Regions from separate parts of the Acidovorax sp. JHL-9 genome, predicted to be linked through region 4. Evidence: predicted binding sites of a transcription regulator. Region 4 holds the regulator's gene; each other region holds the start of a gene.
What was found. The regulator sigma-54, encoded in region 4, starts transcription at its own class of promoters, with help from an activator protein. The targets are predictions, from matches to a motif close to TGGCANGNAANCTGCTTT.

Region 1: the regulator sigma-54 is predicted to act here: its motif matches at 1,972-1,989, upstream of K225_RS0115290 (ANTAR domain-containing response regulator).
Region 2: the regulator sigma-54 is predicted to act here: its motif matches at 1,844-1,861, upstream of K225_RS0111045 (ammonium transporter).
Region 3: the regulator sigma-54 is predicted to act here: its motif matches at 2,058-2,075, upstream of K225_RS0117855 (PEP-CTERM sorting domain-containing protein).

What each region holds. Positions count from the first base shown of each region.
Region 1 covers NZ_AUEX01000026.1:28,329-33,685, reverse strand. Annotated here, with positions in the region: gene K225_RS0115300 (efflux transporter outer membrane subunit) at 1-627, opposite strand, end outside; gene tsaD (tRNA (adenosine(37)-N6)-threonylcarbamoyltransferase complex transferase subunit TsaD) at 834-1,877, opposite strand; gene K225_RS0115290 (ANTAR domain-containing response regulator) at 2,000-2,626, shown strand; gene K225_RS0115285 (MetQ/NlpA family ABC transporter substrate-binding protein) at 2,704-3,489, opposite strand; gene K225_RS0115280 (MarR family winged helix-turn-helix transcriptional regulator) at 3,918-4,430, opposite strand; gene badH (2-hydroxycyclohexanecarboxyl-CoA dehydrogenase) at 4,565-5,332, shown strand.
Region 2 covers NZ_AUEX01000014.1:79,476-84,832, reverse strand. Annotated here, with positions in the region: gene selD (selenide, water dikinase SelD) at 1-575, opposite strand, end outside; gene mnmH (tRNA 2-selenouridine(34) synthase MnmH) at 633-1,682, shown strand; gene K225_RS0111045 (ammonium transporter) at 1,932-3,134, shown strand; gene K225_RS0111040 (phospholipase D family protein) at 3,297-5,162, shown strand; gene K225_RS0111035 (tRNA-dihydrouridine synthase) at 5,170-5,357, opposite strand, start outside.
Region 3 covers NZ_AUEX01000037.1:25,499-30,855, reverse strand. Annotated here, with positions in the region: gene K225_RS0117870 (YbaN family protein) at 1-259, opposite strand, end outside; gene def (peptide deformylase) at 346-885, shown strand; gene K225_RS0117855 (PEP-CTERM sorting domain-containing protein) at 1,387-2,010, opposite strand; gene K225_RS0117850 (DUF4382 domain-containing protein) at 2,338-3,504, shown strand; tRNA gene K225_RS0117845 (tRNA-Thr) at 3,813-3,888, opposite strand; gene K225_RS0117840 (class 1 fructose-bisphosphatase) at 3,901-4,908, opposite strand; gene pepN (aminopeptidase N) at 4,919-5,357, opposite strand, start outside.
Region 4 covers NZ_AUEX01000004.1:209,817-215,173, forward strand. Annotated here, with positions in the region: gene K225_RS0105115 (class I SAM-dependent RNA methyltransferase) at 1-648, opposite strand, end outside; gene K225_RS0105120 (thioesterase family protein) at 645-1,127, opposite strand; gene K225_RS0105125 (RNA polymerase factor sigma-54) at 1,204-2,793, opposite strand; gene lptB (LPS export ABC transporter ATP-binding protein) at 2,906-3,676, opposite strand; gene lptA (lipopolysaccharide transport periplasmic protein LptA) at 3,685-4,332, opposite strand; gene K225_RS0105140 (thiol:disulfide interchange protein DsbA/DsbL) at 4,430-5,086, opposite strand; gene K225_RS0105145 (SPOR domain-containing protein) at 5,165-5,357, opposite strand, start outside.

The sequences.
Region 1 (5,357 bases), on a different contig from region 4:
CAGCGAGGTGGTCAGCCCGGCCTGCAGGCGCCACTGGGTGATCTGCAGCGTCTCCTGCTGGCTCGCCAGGTTGCTGCGCGCTATGGCCAGCCGCTGCTGCAGGCCCCGCAGCTCGACGTAGTTCACGGCGGTTTCGGCGGCCAGCGACACCTGCACGTCAGCCAGGCTGGCCTCGGCGGCCTGGGCATCGGCCTGGCTGGCGTTCACGCCGCTGCGCAGACGGCCCAACACATCGGGCTCCCAACTGGCATCAAAACCCGCCTGGAAACTGTTGCCCGTGCTGTTCGAGGCCCGGCTGCGCTGCGCCGACGCCGACGCCCCGACGCTGGGCAGCAGGCCGGCGGCCTGCACATCCACCTGGGCACGCGCCTGCTGCAAGGCGGCTTGCGCGCTGCGCACGCTGGTGTTGGCCTGCAAGGCCTGCGTGACCAGCTGCGTGAGCTGCGGGTCGTTGAAGCGCTGCCACCATTGCGCCAGGGAGGTGGCGGGCAGGTCCGCAGCAGTTTGCGCGGACCATGCGGGTGGCACCGAGGTCTGCGGCAGCCGGCTGTCGGGTGGCGCCAGGCTGGCACAGCCGGCCAGCAGGGCCACGGCCGAGGTCAAGCACCAGGGTAAAACCGCGCCCATCCGGCGACAAAGGATGCGCTGCGCAGGGCGCGCCGCGGTGGCAACAGAAGGTTCATGCATGGCGAAGAGGCAGCGTGCAGGGCATGCCCCATTGTGCGGGTCAGTCATGTCCTGCCCGCTACAGCCAAGTGAAGCCCGGGTAAAGCTGCCGCCCGTTGCCGCCGAAAGCCCCCCCGCGAAGCGGCGCTGGTCAACGCCCCGGCAATTCAGCCCCCCAGGGCGTCCAGCGGCCAGCGGGGTTTGACGTCGAACGCATAGGCGCGGTTGGCCATCTGCTGGCCCGCCTGCAGCCGCATGGCAGCCGCCATGGCGATCATGGCGCCGTTGTCGGTGCACAGATGCAGCTCGGGGTAGTGCACGCGCACCTTGCCCTGCGCACAGGCCGCATTGAGCTGGGCGCGCAAATGCCGGTTGGCGCCCACGCCACCGGCCACCACCACACGCTTCAAGCCCGTCTGCTTCAGGGCCGTGAGCGTTTTTTTCACCAGCACTTCCACAATCGCCGCCTCGGTGCTGGCGGCCAGGTCGGGCTTGCGCGCTTCCAGCGCATCGCCGAGCTTCTTGGCCTGGGTGAGCACCGCGGTCTTGAGCCCGGCAAAGGAAAAATCAAGGTTGCCGCTGTGCAGCAAGGGGCGCGGCAGCTTGAAGGCCGCCGGGTCGCCCTGCTCGGCCAGGCGCGACAGCGCCGGCCCGCCGGGGTAGCCCAGGCCCATGAGCTTGGCCGACTTGTCAAACGCTTCGCCCGCCGCATCGTCGATGGTTTCGCCCAGCAGTTCGTAGCGGCCCACGCCGTCCACCCGCATGAGCTGCGTGTGGCCGCCCGACACCAGCAGGGCCACGAAGGGAAATTCCGGCGGATCGGCACTCAAAAAGGGCGACAGCAAATGCCCTTCCAGGTGGTGCACGCCCAGCACGGGCTTGTCGAGTGCGGCGCCCAGCGCGCAGGCCACGCCAGCGCCCACCAGCAGTGCACCGGCCAGGCCCGGCCCGCGGGTGTAGGCCACCACATCCACGTCGGCCAGGCGCTGGCCCGCTTCGGCCATGACGGCCTCGGTCAGTGGCAGCACGCGGCGGATATGGTCGCGGCTGGCCAGCTCGGGCACCACACCGCCATAGGCCTGGTGCATCTCGATCTGGCTGTGCAAGGCATGCGCCAGCAGGCTGGGCACGGCCACCCCGCCGGTGGAGCGGACCAGCGCCACGCCGGTTTCATCGCACGAAGATTCAATACCCAGGATCAGCAAGCTCATGCCCCGAGTGTAAAACCCGGCGCCTGCCCAGCCTGGTCCACCACCAACTCGCAGCCAACGCCCACAGCGTGCACCATCCCGGCGCACCAATATGTGGCGTAAATCTTGCTTATAACTACGGCATGACCGACGCCCTGCGCATTGTGGTGGTGGCCCCCGACCTGGCCATTGCCGATCCCGACGACGAACACGCCGCCACACAGGCCGAACGCTCGCGGGCGCTGCGCATTGGCCTGCTCGAAAACAACTTCAACCTCATTGCCACGCTGCCGGCCGATGTGTTTCTGGGCGAGCGGCTGGCCCAGCTGCAGCCCGACCTGATCATCGTGGACGCCGAAAGCGAGGCCCGCGACGCGCTGGAACATGTGGTGATGGCCACCCGCGACGCACGCCGCCCCATCGTCATGTTCACCAACGACGAGGACACCACGCATGTGAAAGACGCCGTGGCCGCCGGCGTGTCGGCCTACATCGTGGCCGGGCTGGCGCCCCAGCGCATCCGCCCCATCCTGGATGTGGCCATGGCGCGCTTTGCGCACGAGCAGGCACTGCGCACCGAACTGGCCGACGCCAGAACCGAGCTGCAGGACCGCAAGACCATCGACCGCGCCAAGGGCGTGCTGATGCAGCGCCAGGGCCTCACCGAACAGGCGGCCTACGAAAAGCTGCGCAAAACCGCCATGGACAAGGGCCTGAAGCTGGGCGAAGTGGCCAGGCGGATGCTCGACATGGTCGATTTGCTGGGCTGAGGCACCACCGTCCAGGCAAAAAAAACGCTGCCCGAAGGCAGCGCTTTGCATGTTGCGCAAAGATCGCGCGGGCGCGCTCAGAACGCTGGAACCACGGCCCCCTTGTACTTGTCCTGGATGAATTTCTTCACCTCGGCGCTGTGCAGGGCCTTGATCAGCTTGGCAATGCTGGCGTCGTTGGCACGGTCGGCGCGGGCCGCCACGATGTTGGTGTAGGGCGAGTCGGCACCTTCGATGAACAAGGCGTCCTTGGTGGGGTTGAGCTTGGCTTCGATCGCGTAGTTGGTGTTGATCAGGGCCAGGTCCACATCGGCCAGCGCGCGGGGCAGCAGCGGCGCTTCGAGTTCCTTGAACTTCAGCTTCTTGGGGTTCTTGACCACATCCAGCGGCGTGGGCGTGAGGCTCTTGGCATCCTTGAGCTCGATCAGCCCCTGCTTGGCCAGCAGGATCAGGGCGCGGCCACCGTTGGACGGATCGTTGGGAATCGCCACCGTGGCGCCGTCCTTGAGATCCTTCAGGTTCTTGATCTTGCTGGAATAGGCGCCGAAGGGCTCCACATGCACCTTGCCGCCCGGCACTTGCACCAGGCTGGTCTTGCGGTCCTTGTTGAAGCTGTCCAGGTAGGGCTGGTGCTGGAAGAAGTTGGCATCGAGCTGCTTGTCCTCCACGGCCATGTTGGGCTGCACATAGTCGCTGAACTCCTTGACCTGCAGGTCCACGCCCTGGGCCTTGAGCTGGGGCTTCACGAAATTCAGGATCTCGGCGTGCGGCACGGCCGTGGCGGCCACCTTCAATACATCGGCGGCATGGGCACTGACAGCCAGTGCGGCGAGGGCCAGTGCGGACAGGGTCTTCTTCAACATGAGGGGGCTCTTTCAATGGATGGATACACGGCAGGGCCCCAAAAATACGGGATAACCCTGAGCTGAACAGCAAGTGTAAACAGCCATGCCGCCGTAAGGCGGTTATTTAGCCATTTTTTGATATAAAAATGAGGTTTTATATACAAGGCAATCCGGTCGCGCCTCGTTTGCTCCGGAGATGCCTGACCGAATGCCGGGGCGTCCAAGAGCCCGATTTCGCCCCAAGCTTGCGGGCAAGCGCCTTGCGCGGCCATGAAAGATCGTGAACATGTTCCTAGACCAACCAGCCCGCAGGTTATGCCAGCTGCCGCGCGGCCGATGAAGGTGCGGGCCAGGCGGGTGGCATCCAGGTGATGCGAGGTCCCAGCCTGCGCGAAGATAGGCCTGCCGCCGCCGTCATCGGGGGCGAACTGCCGGCCTGACGCTTCTCAAGCTGGCTCATCTCCCTCTGCCGCGCCCTGCGCGGCATCGATGCGCTGCATGTTGTCCAGCAGCTTGAGCAGGTAGTGCAGGGTGTGGGTGATGTCATTCACCGAGAAACCCGCAAGCGCCTCTTCGTAGTAGTTGTGGATCTTGGGTTGGGCCTCCACGAGCCAAACCCTGCGACCCGATTCGGTCATCGTGACCAGACGGGAGCGCCGATCCCGTGGATCCGGCGCGGAAGCGATGTGCCCGTCGCGCTCCATGCGGCTGATCAGTCCTGACAGATTCTGCCGGCTCACCATCAGATAGCGGGCCAGATCGCCCACGCTCATCCCCTCGGCCACCTGCGGCCTCGACAAGGCGCCCAGCACGGCCCATTGCTGCGTCGTCAGGCCTTCGGATTCCACCGCTCTCGTGCCTGTTTTATGCAACATGTTTGCACATTGATAGAGCCGAAAGAAGACCCTGTTCGCCAGATCGGTACGGGTGTCGAGTGCTTTTTCCATAGGGAAAACCATAGTTTTTGAAAAAATCGGAATTCTGCTCTTGCATACGCAAGAAATAGATATGACAATATCTTTACTTAATTGCACGAACAATGCAAGGCGCATGCTCCCGACGATAGCAAGCTTGGCAATACATGGAGAACGATATGCAAAGATTTCAAAACAAGACCGTGGTGGTGACGGGTGGTGGTGGTGGAATCGGTGGCGCGACCTCGCGCCGCTTCGCGGCCGAAGGCGCCAAGGTCGCCGTGTACGACATGAACCTGGAGGCCGCCGAGAAGGTGGCCGCCGACATCCGCTCGGCGGGTGGCCAGGCCGCAGCGTTCCAGTGCAACATCACGGATCGCGCGCAGGTCGATGCGGCCGTGGCCGCAACGCAGGCACAGCTGGGCCCGATCGATGTGCTGGTGAACAACGCCGGCTGGGACATCTTCAAGCCCTTCGTGAAGACGGAGCCGGCAGAGTGGGACAAGCTGATCGCCATCAACCTGACCGGCGCACTGCACATGCTGCACGCTGTGCTGCCGGGCATGGCCGAACGCAAGTACGGCCGCATCGTGAACGTGGCGTCCGACGCCGCGCGCGGTGGCTCGTCGGGCGAAGCCGTGTACTCCGCCTGCAAGGGCGGCCTGGTGGCGCTCTCCAAGACGCTGGCGCGTGAGCATGCCCGCCAGGGCATCACCGTCAACGTGGTCTGCCCCGGTCCGACCGACACCGCCTTGCTGGCCGGCGTGGCCGAGGGTGCGCGCGACCCCGCCAAGCTGATCGAAGCCTTCAAGAGCGCCATTCCCCTGGGCCGCCTGGGCCAGGGCGACGACCTGGCCTCGGCCATCGCCTTCATGGGCAGCGACGACGCCAGCTTTGTCACCGGCCAGGTGCTGAGCGTTTCCGGCGGCCTGACGATGCACGGCTGACCCGCCAACCCTTTTACCCCCTTCC
Region 2 (5,357 bases), on a different contig from region 4:
TTTAGTGCCGCCGAGAGAATGCCCACCCCCAGCGGCTTGCCCAGCACCAGCACATCGCCCGCCTGCGCGTCGGCATTGCGGCGCACGCGCTGCGGGTGCACCAGCCCCAGGCCCACCAGGCCATAGATGGGTTCGAGCACGTCGATCGAATGCCCGCCCGCGATGGGGATGCCGGCATCGCGGCACACGGCGGCGCCGCCTTCCAGCACGCGACCGATCACCTCGGGCGGCAGCTGGGCGATGGGCATGCCCACCAGGGCCAGCGCCATGATGGGCGTGCCGCCCATGGCGTAGATGTCGGACAGCGCATTGGTGGCGGCAATGCGGCCAAAGTCATAGGGGTCGTCAACGATGGGGGTGAAAAAATCGGTGGTGGCCACCAGCGCCTGGCTGTCGTTGAGGCGATAGACGGCCGCATCGTCGCTGGTTTCGGTGCCCACCAGCAGCTCGGGCGGCACGATGCCCTGCGGTGCGCGTGCCAAAATCTCCTGCAGCAGGCCCGGCGCTATCTTGCAACCGCAACCGCCGCCGTGCGAGAACTGGGTAAGACGAATGGGTTTTGAATCAACAGTCATGGTGCGCGCGATTGTGCCAGCCGGCCGCCGGCCCGCGCGGGGCAAGGGCTTGGCGCCATGAGCCACCGCGGCCCCGTGCGCGTGGCGGACCGCCATGCTTTTCACACCCTGATCGATGCGCGCTCGCCCGCCGAATACGCGCTCGACCATATTCCCGGCGCCATCAACTGCCCGGTGCTCGACGATGACGAGCGCCGCATCGTCGGCACCCTCTACAAGCAGCAAGGTGCCTTTGAGGCACGGCGCGTGGGTGGCGCCATGGTGGCAGCCAACCTGGCGCGGCATTTGCGCACGCAGTTTGCCGACCAGCCCGCCAGCTGGAAGCCCCTGGTGTACTGCTGGCGCGGCGGCATGCGCAGCGGCTCGATGGTGACCTGGCTGCGCCTGGTGGGCTGGGACGCCCAGCAGCTGGCCGGTGGCTACAAGGCCTGGCGCCGCCATGTGATAGACCGGCTGGCCGAGCTGGCGCCGCAGCTGCCCCTGCGCGTGATCTGCGGCCCCACCGGCAGCGCCAAGACGCGCGTGCTGCAGGCCCTGGCCGCGCGCGGCGCGCAGGTGCTCGACCTGGAGGCCTGCGCCCGCCACCGGGGATCGGTGCTGGGTGCCTGGCCGGGGGTGGAGCAGCCCTCGCAAACCGCCTTCGAGACCACCCTGCTGCATGCACTGGAGCCCCTGGATCTGCAGCGCACCATCTATGTCGAAGCCGAGAGCAGCAAGATTGGCCGCCTGGCGGTGCCCCAGCCCCTAGTGCAGCGGCTGCGCGCCAGCCCCTGCACCGAAATCGCCGCCAGCGTGCCGGCGCGGCTGGATTTCTTGCTGCGCGACTACGCCAACCTGGGCGACGACCCGGCCCTGCTGGCCCGCCAGCTGGGTGTGCTCAAGGAACTGCACGGCAAGCAGGTGATTGCACGCTGGCAGGACTGGGCCGCAGCAGGTGCGCTGGCGCCGCTGTTTGCCGAGCTGGTGGCCTTGCACTACGACCCGCTTTATGCCCGCTCGCAAAGCACGCACCTGCACCAGTGGGCCACGCGGCTCAGCCTGGCCAGCGACGATCTTTCTGCGGCCGGCATTGATGCCCTGGCCGAGCAACTGCTGGCGCTCGGTTGACTTCCCCGGCACCGGGCTGTGCTCCCCCACTGGCCATCAAAAAATCGCTTTTCGCGCTTGTCAGCAAAGCGCCAGAGCCATCTTTCCTCATTGTTTTTGCACTTGCCTCAAGGCAACGCCCCATGATGGGGCGAACTGGCGGTGCACCTCTATGGCTTTTTTGGCGCGTTTATTGCTTAATTTTGGTGCAAGTCTGGCGCCTGCGTCCAGATTGCACCAGAACTGATCAATTCAAAGCACGAGGAAGTTATGAATGCACACCAACAGGGCGGCGATGCCTTGTTCATATTGCTGGGCGCCATCATGGTGCTGGCCATGCACGCCGGTTTTGCGTTTCTGGAGCTGGGCACTGTGCGCAAAAAGAACCAGGTAAATGCCCTGGTCAAGATCCTGGTGGATTTTTCGGTGTCCACGGTGGTGTATTTTTTGGTGGGCTACGGCGTGGCCTATGGCACGCATTTCTTGGTGGGCGCGGAGACACTGGCCCAGCAAAACGGCTTTGCCCTGGTGAAGTTCTTTTTCCTGCTCACCTTCGCGGCGGCGATTCCGGCCATTGTGTCGGGCGGCATTGCGGAACGCGCCAAGTTCTGGCCCCAACTGCTGGCAACCGCCGCCATCGTTGGCTTTGTGTACCCATTTTTTGAAGGTATCGCCTGGAACGAGCATTTCGGCATCCAGGCTGGCATTGCCGCCCTGACCGGCGCCACCTTCCATGATTTTGCCGGCTCGGTGGTGGTGCACGCCGTGGGCGGCTGGATTGCCCTGCCCGCCGTTCTGCTGCTGGGGTCACGCGCCAACCGCTACCGCAAGGATGGCGCCATCTCGGCCCATCCGCCCTCCAATATCCCTTTTCTGGCGTTGGGTGCGTGGGTGCTGATGGTGGGCTGGTTTGGCTTCAATGTGATGAGCGCGCAAACGCTGGACAAGCTGTCGGGGCTGGTAGCGGTCAACTCGCTGATGGCCATGGTGGGCGGCACACTGGCCGCGCTGGTACTGGGCAAGAACGACCCCGGCTTTGTGCATAACGGCCCGCTGGCCGGCCTGGTGGCTGTTTGCGCGGGTTCTGACCTGATGCACCCGCTGGGTGCGCTGGTGGTGGGCGGCGTGGCCGGCAGCATCTTTGTGGTGATGTTCACCCTCACCCAGAACCGCTGGAAGATCGACGATGTGCTGGGCGTATGGCCCCTGCACGGGCTGTGCGGCACCTGGGGCGGCATTGCCGCAGGCATTTTCGGCAGCAAGGCCTTGGGTGGGCTGGGCGGTGTCAGCCTGTGGGCGCAACTCCTGGGAACGGCCATGGGCGTGGTGTGGGCGCTGCTGGGCGGTGCACTGGTGTATGGCGTGCTCAAGGCCACGCTGGGCCTGCGTTTGTCACAGGAAGAGGAATTCGACGGTGCCGATCTGTCGATCCACAAGATCAGCGCAACGCCGGACCGCGAAGTGAGCTGGTAAGCCTGCAGCCCCCAGGGCCCGGATGCGCCGTGCCCCGAGAGCTGGGTTTGGTGTATTGAAACGACGGCGCCACGTCTGACATCCACCTGGCGCGCGGCCCGCTACGCTGGGGCGCACCCCGCTGGGAGTGCCCGCCACCGATTCACGCCGCTACGCCCGCCCATGACCCTCGCCCTTGTTTCCGGCTTTCTTCCCACGCTGCTGCGCCGGCACCTGCCGCCATGGTGGGCTGCCCTGCTCATTCTTGCGCTGAGTGGCTGCGCCGAACTGCCCAAGAATGTGCGGCGCCCTGTTTCCACGGCGCTCGAAGCCACCGCCGGCACCGCACTGGCCACACTGGTGGACGAGCGCCGCGCGACGGCGAACGCGCGCTTTGAATCGGGCTTTGTGCTGCTGGCCGGCCCCCAGGCGGCCTATGGCAGCCGCCTGGCCATGGTGGAAGCGGCACAGAAAACGCTGGACCTGCAGTACTACGCCATCCACGCCGACACCAGCACCGAGCGGCTGCTGCTCGGTGTGATCGCCGCCGCCCGGCGCGGCGTGCGTGTGCGCGTGCTGCTGGACGACTTTCACAGCACCGGAAAAGACGCACAGGTGATGCGCCTGGCCTTCGAGCCCAACATCGAAATGCGCATGTTCAACCCGGTGGCCGGCGCCCGCAACTCCACCGTGTGGCGCATGGTCAGCGCCCTGGGCGATTTTTCGCGGGCGCAGCAGCGCATGCACAACAAGCTCTTCATCGCCGACAACGCCATGGGCGTGGCCGGCGGGCGCAACCTGGGCGATGCCTATTTCGGCCATGACACATCGGGCAACTTTGTCGACCTCGATGTGCTGGCAGCCGGCCCCATCGTGAAGGACCTGTCGCGCAGCTTCGACAGCTACTGGAACAACGAGCGGGCTTACCCTGTGCAGTCGCTGATCACGCCCAAAGAGCTGGACGCCCTGCGCTCGTCGCCTGCCACCACCGACAAGGAGCCAGGCGCACACGCCGGGCCTGCCACGGTGCGCGCGGCCGCCTCCAGCCCGTTGGCCGCGGCGTCCACCCCGGTGGCACCCGACGCCGACGCGGCCGCCAGCCAGGCCCGGCGCAGCCGGGTCTGGGACCAGCAGCCGCTCGACTTGAAGGCCGCACGCTTTGTGTGGGCCCCCGCCGTGGTGCTGGTGGACAAGCCGGCCAAGATTCCGGCCGAGTCCTCCGCCGCCACTCAGCCGCTGGTGCCCCAGCCCGCCACGCCCTCGCCGGGCGTCACGGTGGCGAAGTTGAAGGCCCAGCGGCGCAACGCCAAAGCCCCCCACCCCGACGCTGCCGCCGATGCACCTGCCGACGATACCCCTGGCGCAGCGCAGAGTGCTTCGGCTGACGATCTGGCCGGCAGGGAAGACACCGTGGTGGATGGCCTGCTGCAACTCATGGGCCAGGCCCGCAGCGACCTGCTCATCGTTTCACCCTATTTCGTGCCCGGGCCCGAGATCACCGCCGCCTTTGCCGCAGCGCGGGACCGGGGCGTGCGGGTGCGTGTGCTGACCAATTCGCTGGCGTCGAATGATGCGCCCATCGCCCATGTCGGCTATGCGCGCCACCGCAAGGCGCTGCTGGCCATGGGCGTCGAACTCTACGAGATGCACAGCGAGGCCACCGACCTGCGCCAGGCCTTCAGCGCCACGGGCGGCAGTGGCGGCAGCACCGGGTCTTCGCGCGCTATGCTCCACTCCAAGCTGCTGATCATGGACAACCGGCTGCTGGCCGTTGGCTCCATGAATCTGGACATGCGCTCGCAAAAGCACAACACCGAGATCGCGCTGCTGATCCGCAGCACCATGCTGGCACGCCAGGCCGGCACCAGCATCGAGCAGGCGCTGCGCACGGCCGCATGGCAGGTGGAGCTGCAGGCCGGCGGAGGCCTGGTCTGGCGGGCGCCGCAAGGCAGCAAGCTGCCGGACGCCACCGCCGATCCCGACACCAGCCTGCCGCTGCGGCTGATCCTGTGGCTGCTGGGGCCGCTGGCCCCCGACCATCTGCTGTAGCCCGGCCTCAAGGCTGCAAGCCAGCCACCCAGGCGGTGATGGCGCGCTGATCGGTCATGGTGCGCACCTGCTGAAAGGCCTGCTCGGCCTGCGGGTAGCGGCGGCGCAGCAGGTTGAGCCATTGCTTGAGCCGGCCGGCCCGCTGGCGTGGCTCCAGGTCGTTGCACACCAGTTGCCAGAACGCTGCCAGCTGCG
Region 3 (5,357 bases), on a different contig from region 4:
AGCCGCCGTTGGCCCAGTTGCGCAACATGGGGCCAAACAGGCGATGATGCCAAAGCCATCGATACAGTGCTGGCGAACAGCGGGCTGCGGCCCAGGCGGCCATGAGGATGAAAACGGTGGTTGGCAGCCCAGGCACAAATACACCTACCAGACCCAGAATCAGACACAGGACCGCAAAAACCTTCAGCAGCCAGCGCAACGGTAGCGGTAGCTCCTTGGGCGTCCGGGTGTCGGGAGGATCGTCGGTGGGTGAGGCCATTGAATGCAATTGTGCATGGGGGCAATGGCCTTGCGCGCGCGTTATGCTCAACCAACCCATCATGCACGCCTTGAACTGCTGCTGTCATGACCATTCATACCATCTTGAAAATGGGCGATCCACGCTTGTTGCGCATCGCTCAGCCTGTCCTTGAATTTGATACCGATGCGCTGCATCTGTTGGTGCGCGATATGTTCGAAACCATGCGATCCGTCAACGGTGCGGGTTTGGCCGCCCCTCAGATCGGTGTGGATCTGCAGGTCGTGATTTTTGGCTCTGCCAACCCCAATCCCCGTTACCCTGATCGGCCGCTGGTGCCGTCCACGGTGCTTGTCAATCCGGTGATCGACCCGGTGGGCGATGCGGAAGATGAAGACTGGGAGGGGTGCCTGTCGGTGCCAGGATTGCGTGGCAAAGTGCCGCGCTGGTCGCGCATTCGCTATAGCGGGTTTGACCCCTATGGCGACCCGATCAACCGGACGGTAGAAGGGTTTCATGCCCGCGTGGTGCAGCACGAATGCGATCACCTGGTGGGCAAGTTGTATCCCATGCGGGTGCGTGATTTTGCGCAGTTTGGATATACCGAGGTGCTGTTTCCAGAGATGGGCGCGGAGCAGGATGAATAGGTGCCGAAAGGTGGGGCGTTGTTTGCGGTGGATGACGGCTTCACCTCACTGCTGATCATCCTGATGGGTTGGCCTTGCAGGTGTATGCCCTGCCTGACGGAGGCGGTCGCTGGCGTGCCATTCGCATTGAGCCAGCGAATGCGAGCGCTCCGTTGGTCATGTCGGGCACCATTCAATACTTGGACGTTGCATCCAAGACATTCCATTTGGGAGTGCTTCAAGCGCAGGGCATCCGGTTTGAATGAATTGCGACAGCCCCACCAAGGGTAGCGGCAGCTGCAGAATGCGCGGGAGCAATACTTCCGCTTGCCATCCAGGAAAGACTCCGTGCAATGGGGCAACAATTCTGATGCTTGTTCATGCCACCGCATCAATTCAGTGGGCGCCATCAAAGTCGAGCATGAATGGCCAAGAATCTCCGTCGGGCCATCAAAAACCGCTCAGAGTTAACTGAGCGGCTTAAGCCTTCCAGACCCGTTTTGAATCGGGTTTTCGAGATGATCAGCTGCGACGGCGTACAAAGTACGCACCCAGCAAGCCCAAGCCAAGAAGTGCCAGCGTAGCCGGCTCGGGTACTGTGCTGCCGGGTGCGCCGATCACGAAAAGGTTTTCGGTGCCATCGTTTGCATTGTTGAAGACGAAGTGGAACTGGACTGTATCGGTTGCAGAGAATGAGGAGAAGTTGCCGAGCAGGTAGTCCGCGTAGCCATTTCCGTTGTTGCCCGCTGGCACATTGTTCGTAGCGGTTGTAGAAAATGTATCTACGATGCTGTTGTTCAAGAGCATGTAGAACGCTGTCAGCGTTTGTGCGGGCTGGCCGCTAGCCTGATTGATATCAAGACCAATCAGAAGGGCGTTGCCGGCCCCAATGATGTTCAGAAGTGTCTGGCCGCTGTAAATAGGTGAAAAAGCATCGTAGCCATTCACGCTGCCGCCTGTGGGCAAGGCCGTTGAAGCAAAACCTCCGTTGGTGCAGGAGGGGTTGCTGAAGATGCATGGGCTTTGAACGGTCTGTTGGTAAATATTGCCATCGACGGGGGTCAACGTGACAACGTTGGCAGAAGCGCCTCCACCAAACGCAAGGCCTGCCAAACCGAGCGTCAGCGCACAAATTTTGGTGTTCATGATCTATTACTCCTGATTCTCGTACGAAGGCACGAGTCGCCATGGGTTGAGCAAAATGTGTGCCTGTTGGTTTTTTCATATGCCCATCAACAACTTGCGGCGCTGACGTGGTTGCATCTTCCGTGTATCGTAAAAAAATCCGACACGCATTGTGATCCGGCGGTGAATCGTGTGCTGTCGCACATTCGCTCGCATGTTGTCACGTTTGTTGCACCGCTAAAGGCTTTGTCCTACAGGTTCGGGGTTTTGGGGCATTTACTCTCTTGATGTGAAAAATTCACATCCATGTGCGCTGTTCCGGCAGCGCGCCAACCCGAGAGGTCCAACATGAAATTGCTCCGAAATCTGAAATTCGCTGCGGGTGCCGTCCTGCTTGCCGGCCTGGCTGCCTGCGGGGGTGGTGGCGGTGACAACACCGCCGGCAGCGGCACGCTGCGCCTGGCGTTGACCGATGCGCCTAGCTGTGGCTATGACACCGTTAACGTGACGGTCTCGAAAATTCGTGTCCACCAGAGCAGCAGCGCCGGTGACGCTGATGCCGGCTGGTCCGAGATCGTGCTGGACCCCGCCCGTCGGGTGGATCTGCTCAGTCTCACCAATGGAGTGCTGATGGAGCTGGGGCAGATTCCCCTGCCTGTGGGCAAGTACACCCAGATGCGCCTGGTGCTGGCTGACAACAGCACTGCCCAACCGCTGGCCAATTCGGTGAGGCCCACCGGGGAAAGTGAGGTGGCGCTCAAGACCCCCAGCGGCCAGCAGTCGGGTGTCAAGACCAACATCAATATCGATATCGCCGAGAACAAGATGGCCGATTTCGTGCTGGACTTCGATGCCTGCAAGTCGGTGGTTCGGGCCGGCGGTTCGGGCCAGTACCTGCTCAAGCCGGTGGTGACGGTCATTCCACGCTATGTGTCGGGTGTGCAGGGGTATGTCGACCCAGCACTGGGCGCTGGCACTACGCGGGTGTCGCTGCAGCTCCCCAATGGCACCATCGTGAAGGCGACCGTGCCTGACAGCACCGGCAAGTTCCTGCTGCAACCGGTGGCCCCGGGCAACTACACCCTGGTCATGGCGGCTTCCGGCCGTACCTCCGCCGTGGTGACGGGTGTGCCTGTGGTGGCGGAGACCGTGACCCCGGTGGCCAGTGCGGCATCGCCCATCGCCCTGGCTGCATCGGCCAGCGCCAGCGCAACCGGTACTGCACCAGCGGATACCCTGGTGCGCGCCCTGCAGTCGCTGGCGGGTATCGCCGTGGAAATCGACGGGCAGTATGTGGACAGCGTCACAGGTGCCTATGCCTTCTCGCTGCCGGTCAATGCACCGCTCGTTGCCGCTTATGCCGTAGCGCCCGCGCCGCTGGTATTTGCTCCCAACACGCAGGCGGCCGCCCGGTATACCCTGCGCGCCAGCCGACTTGGCTTCGCCGACAAGGACGCCGTGCTGCCCGTACTCGCCGCCGGAAGCAGCACTACCACCAACTTCACCTTCCCGTGAAGGGGCAGGGCGCCCGGGGCATAAGGCATTTCACGCCGAAATGAAACCTGGCGCCTGCCAGTCAAGCGTTGTGAGCTATTGGACTGGTAAGCAATCATTGGGGCCGCCATGTGCGGCCCCTTTTTGTTGAGGGTCTGCGCGGTCACCTGCGCTGGCAAGACTTCGACAGTTCCGAACTGGAGACGCAGATGAGGCCACTGGCAGGTGAGTGTTGTCGGGGCTTTCTCGATGTCCGGGAACTTCCCGTCAAAATCGTCTTGCATCGAACGAAAAAAGCCCCTGACTCTTGCGAATCAGGGGCTTTCATTTGGTGCCGGAGAGATGAATCGAACACCCGACCTTCTCATTACGAATGAGCTGCTCTACCGACTGAGCTACACCGGCGTAAGCCTGCGATTATAGCGTGGAATGGTAGCTTGTCACCCGTTCGACCTCATTTTTTGAGCCCAGAATCACACTGACGCGTTCGTGCAACTGGGTGGGCTGGATGTCGAGGATGCGCTGTTTGCCGTTGGTCGCGGCGCCGCCGGCCTGCTCGATGAGCCAGCCCATGGGGTTGGCCTCGTACATCAGGCGCAGCTTGCCGGGCTTGTTGGGTTCGCGCTTGTCCCAGGGGTACATGAAGATGCCGCCGCGGGTCATGATGCGGTGCACGTCGGCCACCATGCTGGCGATCCAGCGCATGTTGAAGTCCTTGCCGCGCGGGCCTTCCTTGCCCTGCAGGCATTCGTCGATGTAGCGCTTGACCGGTTCGTCCCAGTGGCGCATGTTGCTCATGTTGATGGCGAATTCCTTGGTGTCCTCGGGAATGCGCACATTTTCTTGCGTCAGCACGAACGAGCCCTGCTCGCGGTCGAGCGTGAACATGGCCACACCGTCGCCCACGGTGAGCACCAGCGTGGTTTGCGGGCCATAGACGCAATAGCCGGCGGCCACCTGCTGGCTGCCCTTTTGCAGGAAATCGCCTTCGTCCACGCCGCGGTCATCCTCGGGCATCTTGAGCACGCTGAAGATGGTGCCGATGCTCACGTTGACGTCAATGTTGCTGGAGCCGTCGAGGGGGTCGAACAGCAGCAGGTATTCGCCCTTGGGATAGCGGTTGGGCACCACGTAGATGCCGTCCATTTCCTCGCTGGCCATGCCGGCGAGGTGGCCGCCCCATTCATTGGCCTCGATCAGCACCTCGTTGGCGATGATGTCGAGCTTTTTCTGCACTTCGCCCTGCACGTTCTCACTGCCGGCACTGCCGAGCACGCCCCCGAGGGCGCCCTTGTTGACGGCGTGGCTGATGCTCTTGCAGGCGCGTGCGACCACTTCGAGCAGCAGGCGCAACTGACCGGGAATGAGGCCGTCCACGCGCTGTTGTTCGACGAGGTAGCGGGTCAGGCTGACTTTGTTTGCCATGGATATCTCCTTAATCGGCCAGTGCGCGGGTGACGACCTCGCGCACATCGTTGCTCAGGTCGGGGCGTGCGGCCACGCGGGCGATGGCCTCGCGGGCGCCACTGCGCCAGGGTTCGGCCAGTTTCTTCCAGCGGTCCAGGGCGCGGGCCAGGCGGGCGGCTACCTGTGGGTTGAGGGCGTCGAGCTCGATCACGCGGTCGCTCCAGAACACGTAGCCTGCTGCGTCCGCACGGTGAAACGCGCCCGGGTTGGCACTGCAGTAGCTGAAGATCACGCTCCGCGCGCGGTTGGGGTTCTTGAGGCTGAAGTCTGGATGTTGCAGGAGCTGGCGCACGGTGGGCAGTACATTGCCAGCGCGGTCGGGCGCGCCCGCCTGCAGGGCAAACCACTTGTCGATGACCAGCGGCTCGTCCTTGAACAGCGTGTGAAAGCGCGCCAGGGCGGGGGCG
Region 4 (5,357 bases):
CGCCTCGACCACGATGGTGCCGCTGCCGCAGCAGGGGTCGTACAGGGGCTGGGGGTTGTCGCCCAGCGGGTCCCAGCCGCTGGCGGCGATCATGGCGGCGGCCAGGGTTTCCTTGAGCGGGGCGTCGCCCTTGTCCTCGCGCCAGCCGCGCTTGAACAGCGGCTCGCCCGAGGTGTCGATGTAGAGCGTGGCCTCGTCGGTGGTCAGGTGCAGGTGAATGCGCACGTCGGGCCACTGGGTGTTCACGTCGGGGCGCACGCCGCTCTTGTGGCGAAAGCGGTCGGCCACGGCATCCTTGACCTTGAGCCCCGCGAAATTGAGGCTTTGCAGCGGGCTGTGCTGGGCCGTCACCTCGACCTTGAAGGTCTGGCGCGTGGTGAACCAGATCTCCCAGGCCACGTCGCTGGCCATGCCATAGAGGTCGTTCTCGGAACGGTAGGGCCGGTGCGCCAGCTGCACCAGCACGCGCTGGGCCAGGCGGCTGTGCAGGTTGAGCAGCAGCGCATCGCGCCACGAAGCGCGCAGCAGCACGCCGCCCCGGCCCACCAGCAGGTCTTGCCCCGTGAGGCCGGTAATGCCATGCACCTCATCGGCCAGGTAGCCCTCGACGCCGGCGGCGCAGGGCAGGAAAAGTTGGAGTTGGTTCATGTCGATGGGGAGGATACGCGCTCGGGCAGTACGGGGGAACCGGGCTCACCCGCGCGGGCCAGCAGCAGCTGGCGGATGGATTCAGGGATAACCGCCACCTTGCGATCGGCCTTGCCGATGAAAACGATGCCGGTCTTGCCGCGCGCCACTTCGCGGCCCTGCGACTTCTCGGTCATGCGAAAGACCAGATCGAAACCATAGCGGTTGAAGTCCACGGGGGTCATCTCGACGCGCATGGTTTCGCCATGGAATCCTTCCGACCGGTACTGCGCCACGATGTCACCCACCACGATCGACAGGCCCCCCACATCGGCCTCGGGGAAACCCAGCGACTGGAAGAAGCGCACACGCGCCTCGGACACCAGGCTCAGCAGCTGCGCGTTGTCGAGGTGCCCGCCCTGGTTGACGTGGCTGATGTAGATCTGCAGCTCGGTGGCAAAGCCGAAATGCGCGGGGAGGTCGAAGACGATGCGGGCCATGGCGTGGTAAGCGGGGTGACGGGAGAAAAAACAGCAAACAGGGCACGCTGCAGCAGGCACGCGCCCCCCCAAAAGGCTACAGCGCCTTGCGCAGATTGGCCGGCGCGATCTTGAGCGCCTCGCGGTACTTGGCCACGGTGCGGCGCGCGCATTCGATGCCCTGCTCCTTGAGCATCTCGGCGATCTGGCTGTCGGACAGCGGCTTGGCCGGGTTCTCCGCCGACACGAACTGCTTGATCAGCGCGCGCACGGCGGTGCTCGATGCATTGCCGCCGGTTTCGGTGCCCAGGCCCGAGCCAAAGAAATACTTGAGCTCGTAGGTGCCGATCGGCGTGGCCATGTACTTGGCCGTGGTCACGCGGCTGATGGTGGACTCGTGCAGTCCCAGCTCGTCGGCGATGTCGCGCAGCACCAGGGGGCGCATGGCCAGCTCGCCGTGGGTGAAGAAGTTCTTCTGCCGCTCGACGATGGCGCGCGAGACGCGCAGGATGGTGTCGAAGCGCTGCTGGATGTTCTTGATGAACCAGCGCGCCTCCTGCAGGCGCTGCTGCATGCCCTGGTGGCCCTCGCCCCCCTTGTGGCCGCGCAGCGCACCGGCATAGATGTCGTGCACGCGCAGGCGCGGCATCACGTCGGGGTTGAGCTGCACGATGAAGTTGTGCTGGCCGTCACGCCCGTTGGCGCGCCCGGCTTTGCGCACGATGACGTCGGGCACGATGATGTTGCGCTCCACATCGGCAAACCGGCGGCCGGGGCGCGGCTCCAGGCGGGCGATCAGCGCCATGGCGGCGCGCGTGCGCTCTTCGCCATCGCCGCACAACTGCGTCAGGCGGCGGATGTCACGGCGGGCCAGCATCTCCAGCGGCTGCTGGCACACGCGCAACGCGGTCTGCACGGTACCAGGATCGATCTCGCTGTCTTCGTCGGCGGCCAGGGCCTTGAGCTGCAAGGTCAGGCACTCGGCCAGGCCACGCGCGCCCACGCCCACGGGATCCAGGCTTTGCAGCAGGCGCTGGGCCACGGTGAAACGGTGCACCAGTTCTTCGATCTGCTCCAGGTCGTCCGGCCCGGCCAGGCCGATGGCCAGCGCTTCGAGCGGTTCTTCGAGATAGCCGTCGTCGTTGAGCGATTCGATGAGAAAGCGCAGCGCGGCGCGGTCCACCTCGGACAGGCGCAGTGCCAGCGCCTGGCGGTGCAAGAAGGCCGTCAGTGATTCGTGCGAGCGGGCCAGCTCGGTGGCGTCGGCCTCGTCGCCTTCGGCATCGTTGCGGTTGCGGGCCGGCGCATCGCCACCCCACTCGGCGTCATTGGGCGCCATGTCCACCGTGCCGTCGCCGCTCCAGTCGGGCTCGTCCGCACCGGCGCTGGCCATTTCAACATCATTTTGGCCTTCAGCGCTTGTGCTGCCTGCGCTGGAAGCTCCTGAAAACAGCGCATCGTCCGCGCTGTAGTCATCGGCCTGCGCGGGCATGTCGGCGGTTTCCAGGCCAAACTCCTCGCGCGGCGCTTCATCGGCCGTGCGCTCCAGAAAAGGGTTCTCGTCGAGCATCTGCTCGACTTCCTGCGACAGCTCCAGCGTCGACAGCTGCAACAGCCGGATCGATTGCTGCAACTGCGGCGTGAGCGACAGGTGCTGCGAAACGCGCAGCGAAAGGCCGGGCTTCATGCAACGGCCAACACAAGGGCAGCCATCCGCCCGTCGCCCGGCCGCCCGAAGGCGGTCTGGGGCCCCCTGGGGGGCAGCGACCACACGAAGTGAGGAAGCGTGGGGGCCATGCTCACATCCGGAAGTGCTCGCCGAGATAGACGCGGCGCACCTCGGCGTTGTCCACGATTTCGGACGGCGTGCCCTGGGCCAGAACGCGGCCATCGCTGATGATGAAGGCGTGGTCGCAGATGCCCAGCGTCTCGCGCACGTTGTGGTCGGTGATCAGCACGCCAATGCCGCGCGCCTTCAGGAAACCGATGATGCGCTGGATCTCGATCACGGCAATCGGGTCGATGCCGGCGAAGGGCTCGTCGAGCAGAATGAAGCGCGGCTGGGTGGCCAGGGCGCGGGCGATCTCGACGCGGCGGCGCTCGCCACCCGACAGGGCCAGGGCCGGCGATTCACGCAGATGGTCCACGCGCAACTCCTGCAGCAAGGCAGTGAGGCGTGCTTCGATCTCCTTCCTGGCGAGCGGCTTGCCGTCGTCGCCCCGCTGCAGCTCCAGCACGGCGCGCACGTTTTCCTCGACGTTCAGCTTGCGAAAAATCGACGCCTCTTGCGGCAGATAGGACAGCCCCAGGCGCGAGCGCCGGTGGATGGGCATGTCCGCCACCGAGTGGCCATCGATGCGGATGTCACCGCCATCGCAGCGCACCAGGCCCACGATCATGTAGAACGAAGTGGTCTTGCCCGCGCCATTGGGGCCGAGCAAGCCCACCACCTCGCCCTTTTGCACGACCAGCGACACATCCTTGACGACCTTGCGGCTGCCATAGGACTTTTCGAGGTGCGCGACTTCCAGGCGGCTGCCCGCCTGGGTGTCAGGGCTTGTGTTCACCATCACGGCACTCACTTGCTTGCGCCGCCGAGGGTGTTGCTGGGGCGCAGCACCGGCCCGCTGGCTGCTGGGGCCGGGGCAGCGGCAGGAGGCTGCTCCTTGGGCGACAACACGGCGCGCACGCGCCCGCCGGGGGCCGGCGCTTCACCCGCTGCACTGTTGGCCGATTTCTTCTGGCCATCGACAGTGAACACGTCGGTGAGGTTGTTGTAGACGATGACGGCGCCCGAGAGCTGATCGGTCACCACCGATTCCCGGTAGCGGCGCATTTCGGCACGGGTGATGAAGCGCACATTGTCGGCACGGCCGTCGTACTCGATGACCTCACCCTCGCCCTCGATGAACTCGTCCGGGGCACCGGCCACGGTGTCGCGCTTTTGCCGGAAGAATGCGCGCTTGCCGGGTTCGGCCGTCACCACGCCGTACTGGTAGCCATCGGCATCCTGGCGCACATCCAGTTGCGCACCGCGCAGCACGATGGTGCCCTTGGTCATGACCACCCGGCCCGTGAACACGCTGGTCTGCTTGAGCTCATCGTGGCGCAGCGCATCGGACTCGATGTTCATGGGCTTGTTGCGGTCGGCCTTTTCGGCATGGCCCACGCCAGGGGCGCAGGCCAGGGCCGAGAGCAGCAGGATCGGGAGGTATCTTTTTTTCATGAGGCACAAATCTTGCGTTCATTGTAGCCACGCACAGCGCTGGCGCCCATGAAAAAGCCCGCAAACGCGGGCCTCTCGAACGGGGGCAAATGTGGCATCAACCCTTGCGCGCCACGCCCGCCAGATACTCCACCACCTGCAGCACGGTCTGCATGCTGCCGGCCATGGTGCCATCGGTATAGAACCGGCCGGCCACGCCCATCGAAGGAACGCCTTCCACGCCATAGCCCTCCTGCAGCGCCGAGGCGCGGCGCACCTGGCTGGACACCGTGAAGGAGGTGTAGACCTCCTTGAACTTGGCTGCGTCCACCCCCTGCTGGGCCACCCAGGCGAAGATGTCCTCGTCCTTGGCCAGCTTGAGTTTTTCGACGTGGATGGCGCGGAACACCTTGGCGTGCAAGGTGTCGAGCTTGCCCATGCCTTCGAGCGCGAAATACAGCTTTTGCTGGGGTACGAAGCTGGCATTGAAAGCCACGGGAATGCGACGGATGCTGAGATCCTTGGGGGCTGCCTTGACCCAGGCATCGAGCGCGGGCTCAAAGGAGTTGCAGTGCGGGCAGCTGTACCAGAAGAACTCGATCACATCGACCTTGCCGGCGGGCGCATCCGGCGCCAGGGGCTTGGCGAGCCTGGTGTAGTCCTTGCCCTCCTTGAACTGGCGCGCCTGCGCCATGGCCGGCGTGGCCAGCGGCAGGGTCAGGGCGGAAGCGGCAACCACCGAAGCGGTGGACAGGGAAAACTCGCGGCGTTTCATGACGGGGACACTCCTTGTTCTGGTCTGGGGGTGTGAGAACGCCCCCACGAAAAAGTTCAGGCGATGGCGATGAACATCCTAGCGCTGGACACGCACCATCGCGGACTCGACGCCGGCGCCTTCCAGCTTTTCCTTCAGCTGCTCGGCATCGTCGCGCTTGGAAAACGGGCCCACGCGCACGCGGTACATGGTGCGGCCATTCTGTTCGCGCTCGCTCACGCGGGCTTCCCAGCCCAGCATGGCCAGTTTGGCGCGCTGCGCATCGGCCCCA